DNA from 2 places in the Fictibacillus marinisediminis genome. Region 1 is predicted to be linked to the other one. Evidence: riboswitches for the same ligand, from Rfam matches in the RefSeq annotation. Region 1 holds a riboswitch; the other holds the start of a gene.
What was found. Region 1 has a riboswitch for cyclic di-AMP ahead of LCY76_RS04960 (potassium channel family protein). Riboswitches for the same ligand answer to the same signal wherever they lie in the genome.
Positions count from the first base shown of each region.

Region 2: linked by a shared signal. The riboswitch ahead of LCY76_RS07305 (APC family permease) and the one ahead of LCY76_RS04960 (potassium channel family protein) in region 1 are both predicted to bind cyclic di-AMP.

Region 1 covers NZ_JAIWJX010000002.1:887,893-894,538, reverse strand. Annotated here, with positions in the region: gene hutP (histidine utilization transcription antiterminator HutP) at 104-538, opposite strand; gene LCY76_RS04970 (hypothetical protein) at 733-1,194, shown strand; gene bcaP (branched-chain amino acid transporter BcaP) at 1,340-2,719, shown strand; gene LCY76_RS04960 (potassium channel family protein) at 2,883-3,539, opposite strand; cyclic di-AMP (ydaO/yuaA leader) riboswitch at 3,629-3,765, opposite strand; gene LCY76_RS04955 (undecaprenyl-diphosphate phosphatase) at 3,842-4,624, opposite strand; gene cls (cardiolipin synthase) at 4,694-6,196, opposite strand; gene LCY76_RS04945 (asparagine synthase) at 6,284-6,466, opposite strand; gene LCY76_RS04940 (MarR family winged helix-turn-helix transcriptional regulator) at 6,602-6,646, opposite strand, start outside.
Region 2 covers NZ_JAIWJX010000002.1:1,322,911-1,329,556, forward strand. Annotated here, with positions in the region: gene LCY76_RS07285 (spore germination protein) at 1-586, opposite strand, end outside; gene LCY76_RS07290 (hypothetical protein) at 745-1,032, shown strand; gene LCY76_RS07295 (hypothetical protein) at 1,022-1,597, opposite strand; gene LCY76_RS07300 (hypothetical protein) at 1,766-1,903, opposite strand; cyclic di-AMP (ydaO/yuaA leader) riboswitch at 2,048-2,191, shown strand; gene LCY76_RS07305 (APC family permease) at 2,301-4,124, shown strand; gene LCY76_RS07310 (MFS transporter) at 4,179-5,351, opposite strand; gene LCY76_RS07315 (TrmB family transcriptional regulator) at 5,495-6,253, shown strand.

The DNA.
Region 1 (6,646 bases):
GTAAAAAAAAAACGCAAAAAGAGGCTGCATTTAAAGAACAGCAAAAAAACCTGTTCCTTGAAACACAGCCCCCTAAATTCCACTATTTGCTATGGGCTTTTATTTATATATGATTGATGCCGAGTCCGATGGCTTCATGTTCCAGACCTTTGACCGGTGCGCCGATCGTCCCGTATAAAGCTACAGCAATCCATTCTCCTTCTTCCGGCTGCTCATATGGCTGTCCCCTCACAATGGCAAACCGTAAACCTACCGTCCGAAGAACCGTTCCAAGCTGAACTTGCCCCCGGGTAACTCCGTGAAGCGCTTCCATAATGGCATGGTATAACGCATGGGTTTCACGATAGACCTCTCCATTGATGACCTGGTTCTTTTTTGCAGCTGTTTCGATTGCTGCCACTACTTTATTCGATTCCATGGAACCTACTTTACCGGTGCAGTGGAGCCATCCGAGTTCGCCCACCTTCGATTGGTGAGATTCATCCAATACATAAAGCATGGCAAGCTTGCCGATTAACTTCTGTTCTGCAAGAGACATCTTATCCACTACTTTCGCTTAAATCGCAGCTTTCACTAATAACTAATTGCTCACTACACTCAGTTTATGCCTTTCTGAATTGTTCGTCAATTCCCTTTCAACAACTTATCACTTTATCAGGGCAGCATGTCACATGTATAAACTAGTAATCTATCGGGCATGCTGTGTTTATCAATCAATGAAAGAGAGTGGTAGTGTTGATTAACCTTCAAAAAGAAATTGTACATGCCACCATGAAACGGCCTCCCGTTAAAAACGAGAACAGCCATGATTTTTTCATCGGCTATGATGGACAAGATACTCCTTTCCTACTGCTGCCAACAACACCAGGGCTGCTCCTTGAAGATGAATGCTATGGCATTTCATTCCAGAGGGATGTATGCAATCCCTATAAATACCATTTGGATACACACATCGTCCCGGTCGACTTGAATAATATTCGCATGTTCATCGACCACCTTGCTTTCTTTTTCGGACCTGACCATAATATGCTGAACATTTACCTGGAAAGCAGCTGCTATCAGGCCTATGTAAGCTGGAGCACTAAGAAACAAGAGGAGGTAATTAAAGAGACATTGTTGAAGTATGATGCTGTTTCTTCATTAGATGAGAAAAAGAAATACAGTGAATTGTTAGAACAGCTTTTAAGAAATTGACTTAAAAATCTTGATCCTGGAAAAGTTATCTACTTAGTTAGCCATTGACAAGACCATCATTCGACAATATACTACAAATAGTTTGAAAATAAAAATTTTCAATATATTCAAATTATAAAGATTAATCAATGAATGGGGGACATCAATGAGTATTTTCAGAAAAAAATCCATTTCAGAAATGTTAGCTCAAAGTAACAATAAAGGATTGAACCGCTCATTAGGAGCATTTGATTTAACATTATTGGGCATCGGGGCTATTATAGGAACCGGAATATTTGTTTTGACTGGGGTTGTAGCAGCTGAACATGCTGGTCCTGCTCTCATCCTTTCTTTTATCATATCTGGTCTTGCTTGTGCTTTCGCCGCCTTCTGCTATGCCGAGTTTGCATCAACCGTTCCTATCGCCGGCAGTGTTTATACCTATACTTATGCCACGTTAGGTGAAGTTTTTGCCTTTTTGATCGGCTGGGATCTGATGCTGGAGTACTTGCTCGCCACATCTGCTGTTGCAACCGGCTGGTCCGCTTATTTCCAGTCATTGATCGCTGGATTCGGCCTTCACCTTCCAGTTGAGCTTGCAACAGCTCCAGGAGCCGGCAAGGGGGGATGGATTAACCTCCCGGCGGTTATCATCATTTTGCTGATTACTACGCTATTAAGCAGAGGAATCAGGGAGAGCGCCCGCGTCAACAATATTATGGTATTCATAAAGCTTGCTGTTATTATTCTGTTTATTGTTGCCGGTGTCGGCTATGTGAAACCGGATAACTGGACACCATTTATGCCGTTTGGTTTCGAAGGGATTGTAGCTGGTGCCGCAACGGTATTCTTTGCCTATATCGGATTCGACGCAGTAGCAACCGCAGCCGAAGAAGTGAAACGGCCGCAGCGTGATCTGCCTCTCGGAATTATCTGGTCGCTTACCATCTGTACCGCATTGTATATTGTGGTATCCCTTATTTTAACTGGTATGGTGCCCTACAATAAATTGAACGTAGCAGACCCAGTTTCCTTCGCCCTGCACTACGTAGGCCAGGATTCCATTGCAGGTCTTGTATCAGTCGGTGCGATTACGGGAATTACCACTGTTCTGCTCGTCATGCTTTTCGGACAGGTTCGAATTTCTTATGCGATGAGCCGCGACGGCCTGCTGCCGCCGATACTTTCTAAAGTTCATCCGTTATTTAAAACGCCATTCAAAAATACCTGGCTTACGGGATTTATCGCAGCCGGAATTGCCGGTTTTATCGATCTTACAACGCTTGCACACCTAGTTAACATGGGAACATTGTCAGCATTTGCTCTTATCGCTGTAGCTGTGATCGTGTTAAGGAAAACACATCCAAACCTGGAAAGAGCATTCAAAGCTCCATTCGTTCCTGTATTGCCAATCTTAACCGTTTTATTCTGTCTTTACTTGATGATCAGTCTTCCTTCGATCACATGGATTTCCTTTGTCATCTGGATTGCTATCGGCCTAATCGTTTATTTTTTCTACGCCCGCACGAGAAGCAAACTTAATTAAATAAAACCAAAAAAAAGAGGTGCGGAGAATTTCCCGCGCCTCTTTTTATCCTGTATATACATCGCCATCAGGATAGTGAATGATTGCTTTATTCAGTTTCGAGGGAGAAGTGCCCCAGCCCGATTTTCCCCAAGAACATGATGCAGATGAATCTTCAGAGGATTTACACTCCTTCATTTTCGAAACGGTTTAAATCTTTATTTTGTCCGATCACTACGAGAACATCACCTGGCCTCAATACCACATTGGCAATCGGAGAAACAAGAATATCGTTGTCTTTTTTTATTGCGACAATATTACATCCGTATTTGGCACGGACATCAAGTTCCGTCAGGGTTTTGCCTGCAAGTTTGTCAGTGACTCCTACTTCAATGATGCTGTGTTCGTTGGATAGTTCAATAAAATCAATAATTTTCTCAGACGTAATAAGCTGGGCTACCCTGAGGGCCATGTCACGTTCAGGATGTATGATTCGGTCCGCACCCACTTTTTCAAGGACTTTATGATGATAGTCATTTTGAGCTTTAACCCAGACTTTGTTCACTCCTGCTTCTTTTAAAAGAAGCGTAGTTAAGATACTGGACTGGATATCTTCCCCAATCGATACGATCACATGATTGAAATTTCGAATACCGAGGGCGCTTAACGCTTTCTCGTCTGTAGAGTTTGCCTGTACAGCCTGAGTAGCAATACTGGCGTATTCATTTACCCGCTCGATATCCCGGTCAACAGCCATGACTTCATATCCCATTTTTGCAAATTCTCTGCATATGCTTCCACCGAAACGGCCTAGCCCTATAACGGCAAACTGCTTGTCCATTCCTCTCTCTCCCTAGAAAACAAATATTAGATAAGAACAAATAAAAAAAGACCATTATAAAAATGGTCAGCTACTTTCCAAACTGTCCCTTTCTTCCTGTATAACGCTTACGAGGTTAGCTGCCGGATTAAGAATTGGAAGTATCCCTTCTTATTTCTAAGATTCACCCCAAAAAAGTGGTTCCCCCGCTCTTAAAAAGCTCTTTAAAATTAAGCGATTTAAAGGCTATGCGATTTTGAATAAATATAATGTAATCCTGCAAATGTTAATTGTCAATGCTTTCTTAAGGACTTCATTTCAGGTTAAAAAACGCCTGCTGCCTGCATTCCAATAATTGAAATGCCAAGGAGCCATACATATATAGCAAAGCCCTTTAAAGAACCTTTTTTCACTAGAGAGATCATCCATTTAACCGCTAAGTAGCCGAATAATGCTGACATGGCTGTCCCAAGGAAAAGGGAGAAGAACGATAATTGTTCCGCCTGGCCGCCCAGCACATCTTTCACTTGAAACAGACACCCTCCCGCGATAGCCGGTATAGATAACAAAAAGGAAAAGTAAGCTGCTGTTCCTCTGTCAATCTTACGGAAAAGTGCTGCAGCAATCGTTAACCCTGAACGGGATACTGCAGGCAGGATTGCTGCTCCCTGAAAACTTCCAATTAAAACCGCATCCATAATCGTAATGTCTTCCAGCTGCTTATGTCCTCTTGATTTCATGGTATCCGCAAACCAAAGCACACACCCTGTGGCAAGAAACTCCCATCCTACAGTAACACCGGTCTTCGAGATCTCCTCAAAATAGTCCTTAAATGACACGCCTATAATAACGGTGGGTATAGTGCCTGCCACAAGCAGCATGGACAGTCTGCTGAAGGGTTTCTTAATCAGTTCTTTGATCTCATTCCAATAAATTGTCACCACTGCAATCAGTGTGCCAATATGAAGCATACTGTCGAGGAACAGCCCTGCTTCATCCAGTCGAAAGAAATGCCTTCCTAAAAGAAGATGCCCTGTGGAACTTACAGGCAGAAATTCAGTCATCCCCTGAATAATCCCTAATATGACCGCCTCAAGCCAATCCATGTGTTCACCTCTTATCACTCATCATGATAAAACGTATTCACCGGAAAGGAAAGTTAGTACAAGGGTTTACTACAGAATACCGGAAAACAGCCGAGCAATCGATTCCTTCGTCCGCTCCCATAATCCTCTTTTATAAAAACCGACAGGCCGTACCTTTTCACTATCTTTTATATCTTCCTCATAATGTTCCGCGAGGTCTTTTATCGATGAAGTCCCCGTTAAAAATACATTCACTTCAAAATTCAGATGAAAACTTCTCATGTCCATGTTCGCTGTACCGATGGATGCCATGTCCCCATCTACGATGATAACTTTCTGGTGTAAAAACCCCTTCTTATAAGAATAGATTTCAATTCCGCTGCGCAGCAATTCAGGAAAATACGACCTTGTAGCATACTGCGTCAGAAAACCATCGTTGATCTCCGGCACCATCAGCCTTACCTGAACCCCTTTTCTTGAAGCAATTCTTAATGCAGTTCTGATGGCTTCGTTCGGAACAAAATAAGGCGTAGCAATCCAGATGGATTTTGTTGCACAGGATATGAGGGAATAATACAAATCACTCATGATGCCTTCCTGCGTATCCGGTCCGCTCGGAACCACTTGAACCACCCCATCCCCTGCAACAGGAACAGGCTTGATATACTCTTCCTTCTCAAGCAGGTATTCTTCACTGACGTAATCCCAGTCCAGCAAGAACACAGCGTGAAGCGTTTGAACGGCTTCTCCCTCCATGACCATATGGGTATCACGCCAAAAACCGAATTTTTGGTCCTCTCCCAAATATTCAATTCCTACGTTCAGGCCTCCGACAAATCCTACTGCTCCATCAATGACGATAATCTTACGGTGATTTCTAAAATTAAACTTTTGATTAAAGAATCCATATTTAATAGGCAGGAACGAATAAACCTTAATGCCAGCTTTTTTCATTCGGTCGACTTCATGTGATGCGAGGGTGAGGCTTCCAACCGCATCATATAAGAAGCGAACTTCAACCCCTTCTTCGGATTTACGAATTAAAATATCGATAATTTCTTTCCCAAGACGGTCCGATCTGAAAATGTAATATTCAATATGTATGTACCTTGTGGCTTCCAGCAGTCTGCGTTTGATTTCAGGAAATGTTTCTTCCCCATTCTTAAGGATTTTTGTCTGGGTGGCACTGTTTTGAAAGGTCATCGTTACGTTGTGCGCAAATCTTGAAAAACAAGCTTGATGCTCATTAAATAAAGACCAATCCGGTTTCTGTTCTCTTTTAGCAAGCAGCAGCAATTCTTCTCTGTCATGCTTCCGTTTGCTCTTGAAAAGGTGGCCCTTTAAGTAAAGCTGTCCGGAATACAGGTAAAAAATATAACCGAAAAGAGGAAAGAACACTAAAGCATAGATCCAGACCAGCGTATGCTGTGCTGTCCGGTTTTCGAGCAGAAGAGAATAAATAGTGATAAAAAGGATCGCAAAATAAGCAGTGGCGCTCCCCCACTTCCAATACAATCCCATATTTGAAAAAATGATGATGTACAAAGCTGCAATCATTGCAAGGACAAATAGAAATTCAAGAATTCGTTTCATGGTTCATTCTCCTACTGCTTGGTTTTCAACTAAAATTCCCGTAAAATCAGTCCAATAAACCAAGAAGAAGGAGAAAGCTTCTCCCTCTTACCATTCATCTTCATTATGTTCAAACAAATCGATGACCCCAAGTACGATATGTGCAAGTCCAAACCCAAGCAGGATGTTAGAAAGTGAAGAATACTTGCGTGTGTTACCTCTAAAAGAAAAAGAAGCCAAGCTCACAACGGTTCCTAATATAGTGGGAATCAATCCTTCTTTTCTCAGCATAAAGATCCCTCCTTCATCTTGAATATCTATAGTATTTTCAACTTCAGCCGGAGTATGAAATATTTCATTTCCAAACCCTTTACGCAAATCAGAATGAGCAAAAGAAAAAACAACGGAAAAAGATCCGTTGTTTTTTTATGGTGCGAACGTCAGCTCTTCGCTTTTTGCGGTACTCTTCCC
Region 2 (6,646 bases), 440 kb from region 1:
GCGCTACTTTTGTCAGCGAGACCGAACCAATCTCAATATATTTGACGATTAAACCTCCGTTCATAATTCTTCGCCGCAGAAGGTTGATATTGGTATCGACGTTTTCCACAAAACCTTCTTGCGCTCCTCGCATGACCCTCTCGTTTAAGGCTTCACTGACTTGTCTTCCCGATGGTCTTGTCGCGTCAGCGGACCAAATGGTAGTTTCCCCTTCGATAATCAGGACAAGAGCTCCTTTGCACATGAAAGAGACGGCTTCCATGATGTCCGTCATTTCGTGGATTGAACCCACATTTAACACTTGGTATAAATCTCCGGATTGGGATTTCAGGAGAGGTTTTATGATGTGTTCATCCAGCTTAACTGAATCCATGAGCGGAACAAAGAAAAGCAACAGAGCATTTTTACCCTGAAAAGTTAGCTCTCTTTTGCCAATGTCATGAGAATGATCCAGGTAGTCTATTATTTTTTCTTTATTTTCATTGAGGCTGCTCGATGTTGGAATAACAGGCTGCTTCATCTTGCGCAACCCTTCAGTAGGCGTTTGTGAGGACAGCTTTTTTGATTTTTTCCAAAATGACGCCATTTGCTTTTCACCCCAGGTAAGATACTGCTCTTAGTATGAGATGAGGGAAGAAAAATATGTATGGATAAAGCTTATGATGAAAGGTAACGATTGTTCGAGAATAAGACCTGTACGTGATGAATATCCATGCTATAAAACGAGAGCGGGAGCGAAAAGGTATGGACCGAGAAGGAACGACCAATCCGGGGGATATTGCCCTGAAAGAAGGCTATCGAATCGAAGCTGCAGTAAAAGGATTACAGCATCCCATCAAAGTGGAGGTCTTTGCGATCAACCGCAGTGGAGTTGCTGCATCTGCAACAGGAGGACGAGGCTTAGAACAGCCGAAGGATGTGGCTTTTGGTCCGGATGGTTCCCTGTATGTTTCCGACTTTGGAACCTTTCCGCCTATGGGGCCGGACGCTCCCAAGCGGTCCGGGATGATCTGGAGAATATTTAAGGTTTAGATCGTAGCCGCCTGCTCACATATTTTTTTAGAATAAAACATGTGATTTCCACCCAGACCAAGCTATACCCCCACGAGAAAAAAAATAGGGAAAGCCAAAGATAAAAATTGCCGATACTGTGGAATCCGGGCCCGAATAGAGGAAATTGAAATCCGATCAGCATGATGCAAATTCCAGAAATAAGACAAATGGAACCAGTGGTTACAATCAAAATACGTCTTTTAAAAAAAGTAAATCCCTGGCCTAATCCCAATCCAAGCAAACCGGTTGTGAAAATAAAAATCAATAATTCACTAGGCTGCACAATAACAAGGAGCAGACATGTTAAAACGAAGGAGTAGAACCCCAGAAGCGGAGAAACGATGGTGATCAAAACAACAGGAAGAGTGGAAAGGGGGCTGATGAGTAGTCCAATCATCGGCAGGGTACCTCCGGCAGATTGTAGGAGTGCTGTCACTGCAGAAGCAATGGAAGTCAATACGAGTAAAGCAGTTTTAGAAAAGCGGTTCTGAACAGAGTATGCTGCCATTTCAACAAGGCGATCCATTCTTTTAAAAAGGTACATAGAAACCTCCTGCCATTCATTTTTTACGTGACTATATCAATATAGTCCTGAACGTAAGGGGCATTCCTATTTTTATATGGGTGTTTATGAATAACCTTAAAATGATGGAGGATGGATTGAAAGAGCCTGGGATTTCAACGCTCCCGGCTCTTCATCATTCATGGTGATTTATATCATTTCTTCTGTTTCTATATCAGGTTCTTCGTCGCTTTTGTTAAATTCCGGTCCGCCGTATTGCTCGTTGATCTCTTTAGCTAGTTGCTCCAGGAACTCATCTGAGAATAAGTGCCCTTCTTTTTTAGACATTTTAAATCCTCCTTTTTTTCGGGAAGTTCAAAATTTCTTTGTATATTAAATATTACCCACATCTTTAAAATTACCTTTAAATAAAGTTTTTAATCTTTGTATTTACATTTTTTGAAGACAGGAGTATTATTATCTAAGTTTCAAATTCTTAAATCGCTTAAACCAATTGGTGCGGGGGAACCATAATGGGCTTTTTTAAAAAGTCCTGGGGGTGAATCCTTAAGCAGGTAGGGCTACTCAATGGCCCGAATCCGACAGCTAACCTCGTAAGCGTTAATGAGAAGGAAATGAAGCTTGTGAGACTGGTAAACAAACGTCCGCAGGTCTATTAAAATTGGCTTGGGGGCTTTTTTCATGTTCATCTATACACAAATTTTTTATCGGCGGAGGAAAAACAGTGTTTTCTTATTTAAAGAGACTATTAATCGGAAGACCGCTCAAATCAAATGAGCTGGGGGAGCAGAAGCTTAACAAAACAAAAGCTTTAGCCATTCTTTCCTCAGATGCGTTATCATCTGTTGCGTATGGACCGGAGCAGATCTTGATCGTCTTAGTTACGGTTGGTGCTGCGGCTTTCTGGTATTCCATTCCCATTGCGGTTGGTGTACTTATTCTTTTAACTGCACTTATTTTGTCTTATCGGCAGATTATTTTTGCCTATCCACATGGCGGTGGGGCTTATGTTGTTTCAAGAGATAATTTGGGCGTGAATCCTGGATTAATCGCAGGCGGCTCGCTGCTGGTTGATTATATTTTAACCGTGGCAGTTAGTGTGTCAGCGGGTACAGATGCTATTACGTCTGCTTTCCCGGCGCTGCATTCTTATACTGTACCGATTGCGATTGTGTTTGTTTTGTTCCTTACAACTTTAAATTTGCGTGGGGTAACAGAATCTGCTTCAATTTTAGCTTATCCCGTTTATCTGTTTGTCCTAGCTTTATTTATCTTGATAGGTGTTGGATTGTATCAAATTTCAACGGGCCAGGTGCCTGCTGACTTACATACGTCTGTTGGAACACCAGTTGCCGGAATCAGTCTGTTTTTATTGCTGAAGGCCTTTGCTTCAGGCAGCTCAGCGTTAACAGGTGTAGAAGCCATTTCCAATGCTATACCGAATTTCAAGGATCCTGCCCCCAACAATGCGTCAAAGACGTTGATGGCCATGGGCGGATTATTGGCTTTACTATTTTCAGGAATTGTTTATTTGGCTTATTATTATGGAATTACTCCAAGTGTAAAGGAGACAGTGGTTTCTCAAATTGCCGACCATACATTTGGAAGAAACTATATGTATTATTTTATTCAGGGAACAACAGCATTAATTCTAATTTTGGCGGCAAACACAGGATATTCCGCTTTCCCGTTGCTCGCAGTTAACCTTGCAAAAGACAAATTTATCATGCGGATGTTTACCATTAGGGGTGACAGGCTTGGTTACTCAAATGGAATCATTACATTGGGAGTCAGCGCGATTATCCTGATCATCCTGTTTAAAGGACAGACAGAGCATCTTATTCCGCTTTATGCCGTCGGGGTGTTTATCCCTTTCACTTTGTCTCAGTCAGGCATGATCGTGAAATGGATCAGGGAAAAACCAAAGGGATGGGTATCAAAGCTTATTATCAATGCAACCGGAGCTCTCATCAGTTTAACGGTAACCCTGATGTTCTTCTTTACTAAATTTCCACAGGTGTGGCCGGTATTAATCTTCTTGCCGATCATCGTCATCATCTTTCATAAGATCAAAACACATTATGAATTAGTAGGAGAACAATTAAGAATTAAACCGGATCAGCAGCCGAAGACGATTGAAGGCAACGTCATTATCGTACCTGTAGCAGGAATTACACAAGTTGTTGAAAACTCCATTAATTTTGCTACCTCTCTTACAGATCAGGTCATAGCGGTATATGTTGCATTTGAGCGTGAGGACGAAAGAATTTTCGAAGAAAAATGGAAGAAATGGCAGCCGAATGTGCGCCTCGTTACGCTGCATTCCCATTATCGAAGCATTATCCAGCCATTGACGAAATTTATTGACACGGTGCAGCATAAAGCCAATGAAAATAACTATCAAGTAACCGTATTGATACCTCAGTTCATTACGAAAAAAAGCTGGCATAATATTCTTCATAACCAGTCAAGCTTACTGATTCGAGCGTATTTGCTCTTTAAACGAGATGTGGTCATTGCGACCGTGCCTTACCGTTTTAAAAAATAGTTGATGAAAAAAACACTTCCGAAGATTTTACCTTACGGAAGTGTTTTTTCTGTTTTAGGATTGATTTCGTAAGGCTGATAAGCTCCGCTTGCGTTCCGACATTGAAATCAAAGCGGTAGCCAGGGCGATAATAATGAAACATCCGCCGACGGTTGCATTGGATTCTACGGTAGATTGCTCAATCACAAAACCGCCGATGGCAGAACCGAACGCAATACCAAAGTGAAGCGCCGTGTTATTCAGGCTTTGCTGGATATCTGACGTTTCAGCAGTGGAGGATTCGATAAGATAGCTCTGCATCGCGGGTGTAATGGCCCAGCTCAGCATGCTCCAGATAATCATCACGCTCAAGAAAAGCGGAAGGGAAAACGTTGTATAAGGAATAACGAACATCGTAAACCCGAAAAGAATGATAAACCCAATAATAGAGCGTTTCGTACCAAAACGGTCAGCAAGAAAACCTCCAACACCTCCGCCAGCTACCGCCGCACAGCCAAAGACGAGATAGACAATGCTTACCCACGTTCCGTTCAGGCCAAGGGCCGTTTTTAAGAAGGGTGTTAAATATCCATAAAGCGTCAAGTGGCCGGCCAAAAAGAGGAAGGACGTTAACTGGCCGAACAGAAGCTTTCGGTTTTTCAGCGTCTTTATCTGTGTCATAAGGGAAACAGCAGGTTTTGAAGCCATTTGCTCCATAAAAAAGTAAACCCCAGCCATGGAAAGCAGCGTCAATCCGGCGATCAAAATAAAAGGAGCACGCCAGCCGAATGCATTTCCAAGCATTAATCCGATCGGAACTCCAAGCACGAGCGAGGCACTGATTCCCATGAAAACGACACCGATGGCACGAGCACGATATTGTTCAGATACGATATTAGATGCGATCGTGATGCACAGAACAACCAGCAGAGAGCCGCTTGCCGCTGATAGGATTCGGGCAATCAAGAGCACACTGTATGTCGGGCTGAAGATCGCAATGCCGTTTCCGGCGAAAAACACGAGCAGTGTCAGCAGAGTAAGGCGTTTTCTTTCTACTTTAGATGTCATCATAAGAAGAACAGGTGAGGCGACCGCAAAAACAAGCGAAAATGCTGTGATCAGAAAACCGGCATGGCCGATGCTGACATGTAAGTCTTCCGCCACGAGATCAAGTATTCCGCCTATGATCAATTCAACCATACCTACAACAAAAGATACGATGGTCAATAAGTAAACACGTTTATTCATAGCTATTCATCCTTTTGTCAAAAAGTTACCACTGTAATAGTAACATTTATAAAAAGAAAAACAAGATAAAAGTTTGTTTGTACATAAATTGGAAAGGACTGTGTTATGATTTACATAGTGATTAAAGTCAAGGAGTCAAAAACATGCTGCAGCAATTCGGATTTACTCAATATGAAAGCCAGGTGTATCAATCCTTAATCACCGAGGATCAGCCACTGGATGCTACCGGTATTGTCAAACGTTCTGGAGTTCCCCGTTCCAAAGTGTATGAGGTGCTTCACCGTCTGGCGGAAAAAGGAATGATCATGGAATCAACGGTGGAAAAAAAGCGGCTGTATACTGCACTGCCGATCGAGGCAACGATTAAAAAGCTCAAAGCCGACTTTGAGACCAATGTACAGCAGCTCAGAGAAGCACAAATAAAAAAAACAGTAACCGACGACCGGGTGTGGACGCTGAAAGACAATCAGTCCATTCAATCTGTCCTGCAAGGTCTGCTGCAGGGAGCGGAACAATCCATCATCATTTCTGGGTGGGCGGATGACTTAGCAGGCTATCTCCCATTACTGGAAGAGAAATATAAAAACGGGCATTCAGTAAAAATCCATGTGATCGGTGAACTCTCCACGGAAATTCCGGACGTCTCGACCTTAATACCAGATACGCAGCACGGAACGTTGGAGAGAAGCCGAATCCTGATCGTGGACGAAGAAGAGATGCTCTTTGCAGGGATGGAAGATACGGCCTGGCAGGCTATTCGGACGAAATCACGTCCTCTCGTCAAATTCTTCGCGGAATTCTTTTATCATGATGTGGCACTAACAGAAATCACAAGAAAATACAAAGACACTGTCATGAAGGATGAAGCGGTAAGGAATGTTTTGTTGAACTTAAGATATTAGCTCTGTTAGGCAATGGTGGTGTGGTATTGGAGAAAAAGACTTGAGGGTCTCTTTTAAGCATCAGTATGCGATGCCCATTATGATGGAAAATCACCAATATGCTTTAGCAAAGCCAAGATAGTAATAAGAATGAAGGGGCTGTCCAGAAAGTCGAAAATTGACCTTCAGGCAGCCCCTTTTTGGCTTGAAAAATCTTCAATGAAAAGTTAATTGAAGTGGAAGATGCGAGACTCCTGCGGGACTAGCGTGACAGGTGAGACTCCCGCCGGTGCTTGCACCAAGAGGCTCACCGCACGCCCCGAAAAAGCGAGCAGCCTGGAACGGAAATCAACAGCTTATAGACTTCTTGGACAGTCCCTATTTATTTTGAGAATTTTAACGAATTGAAAATGT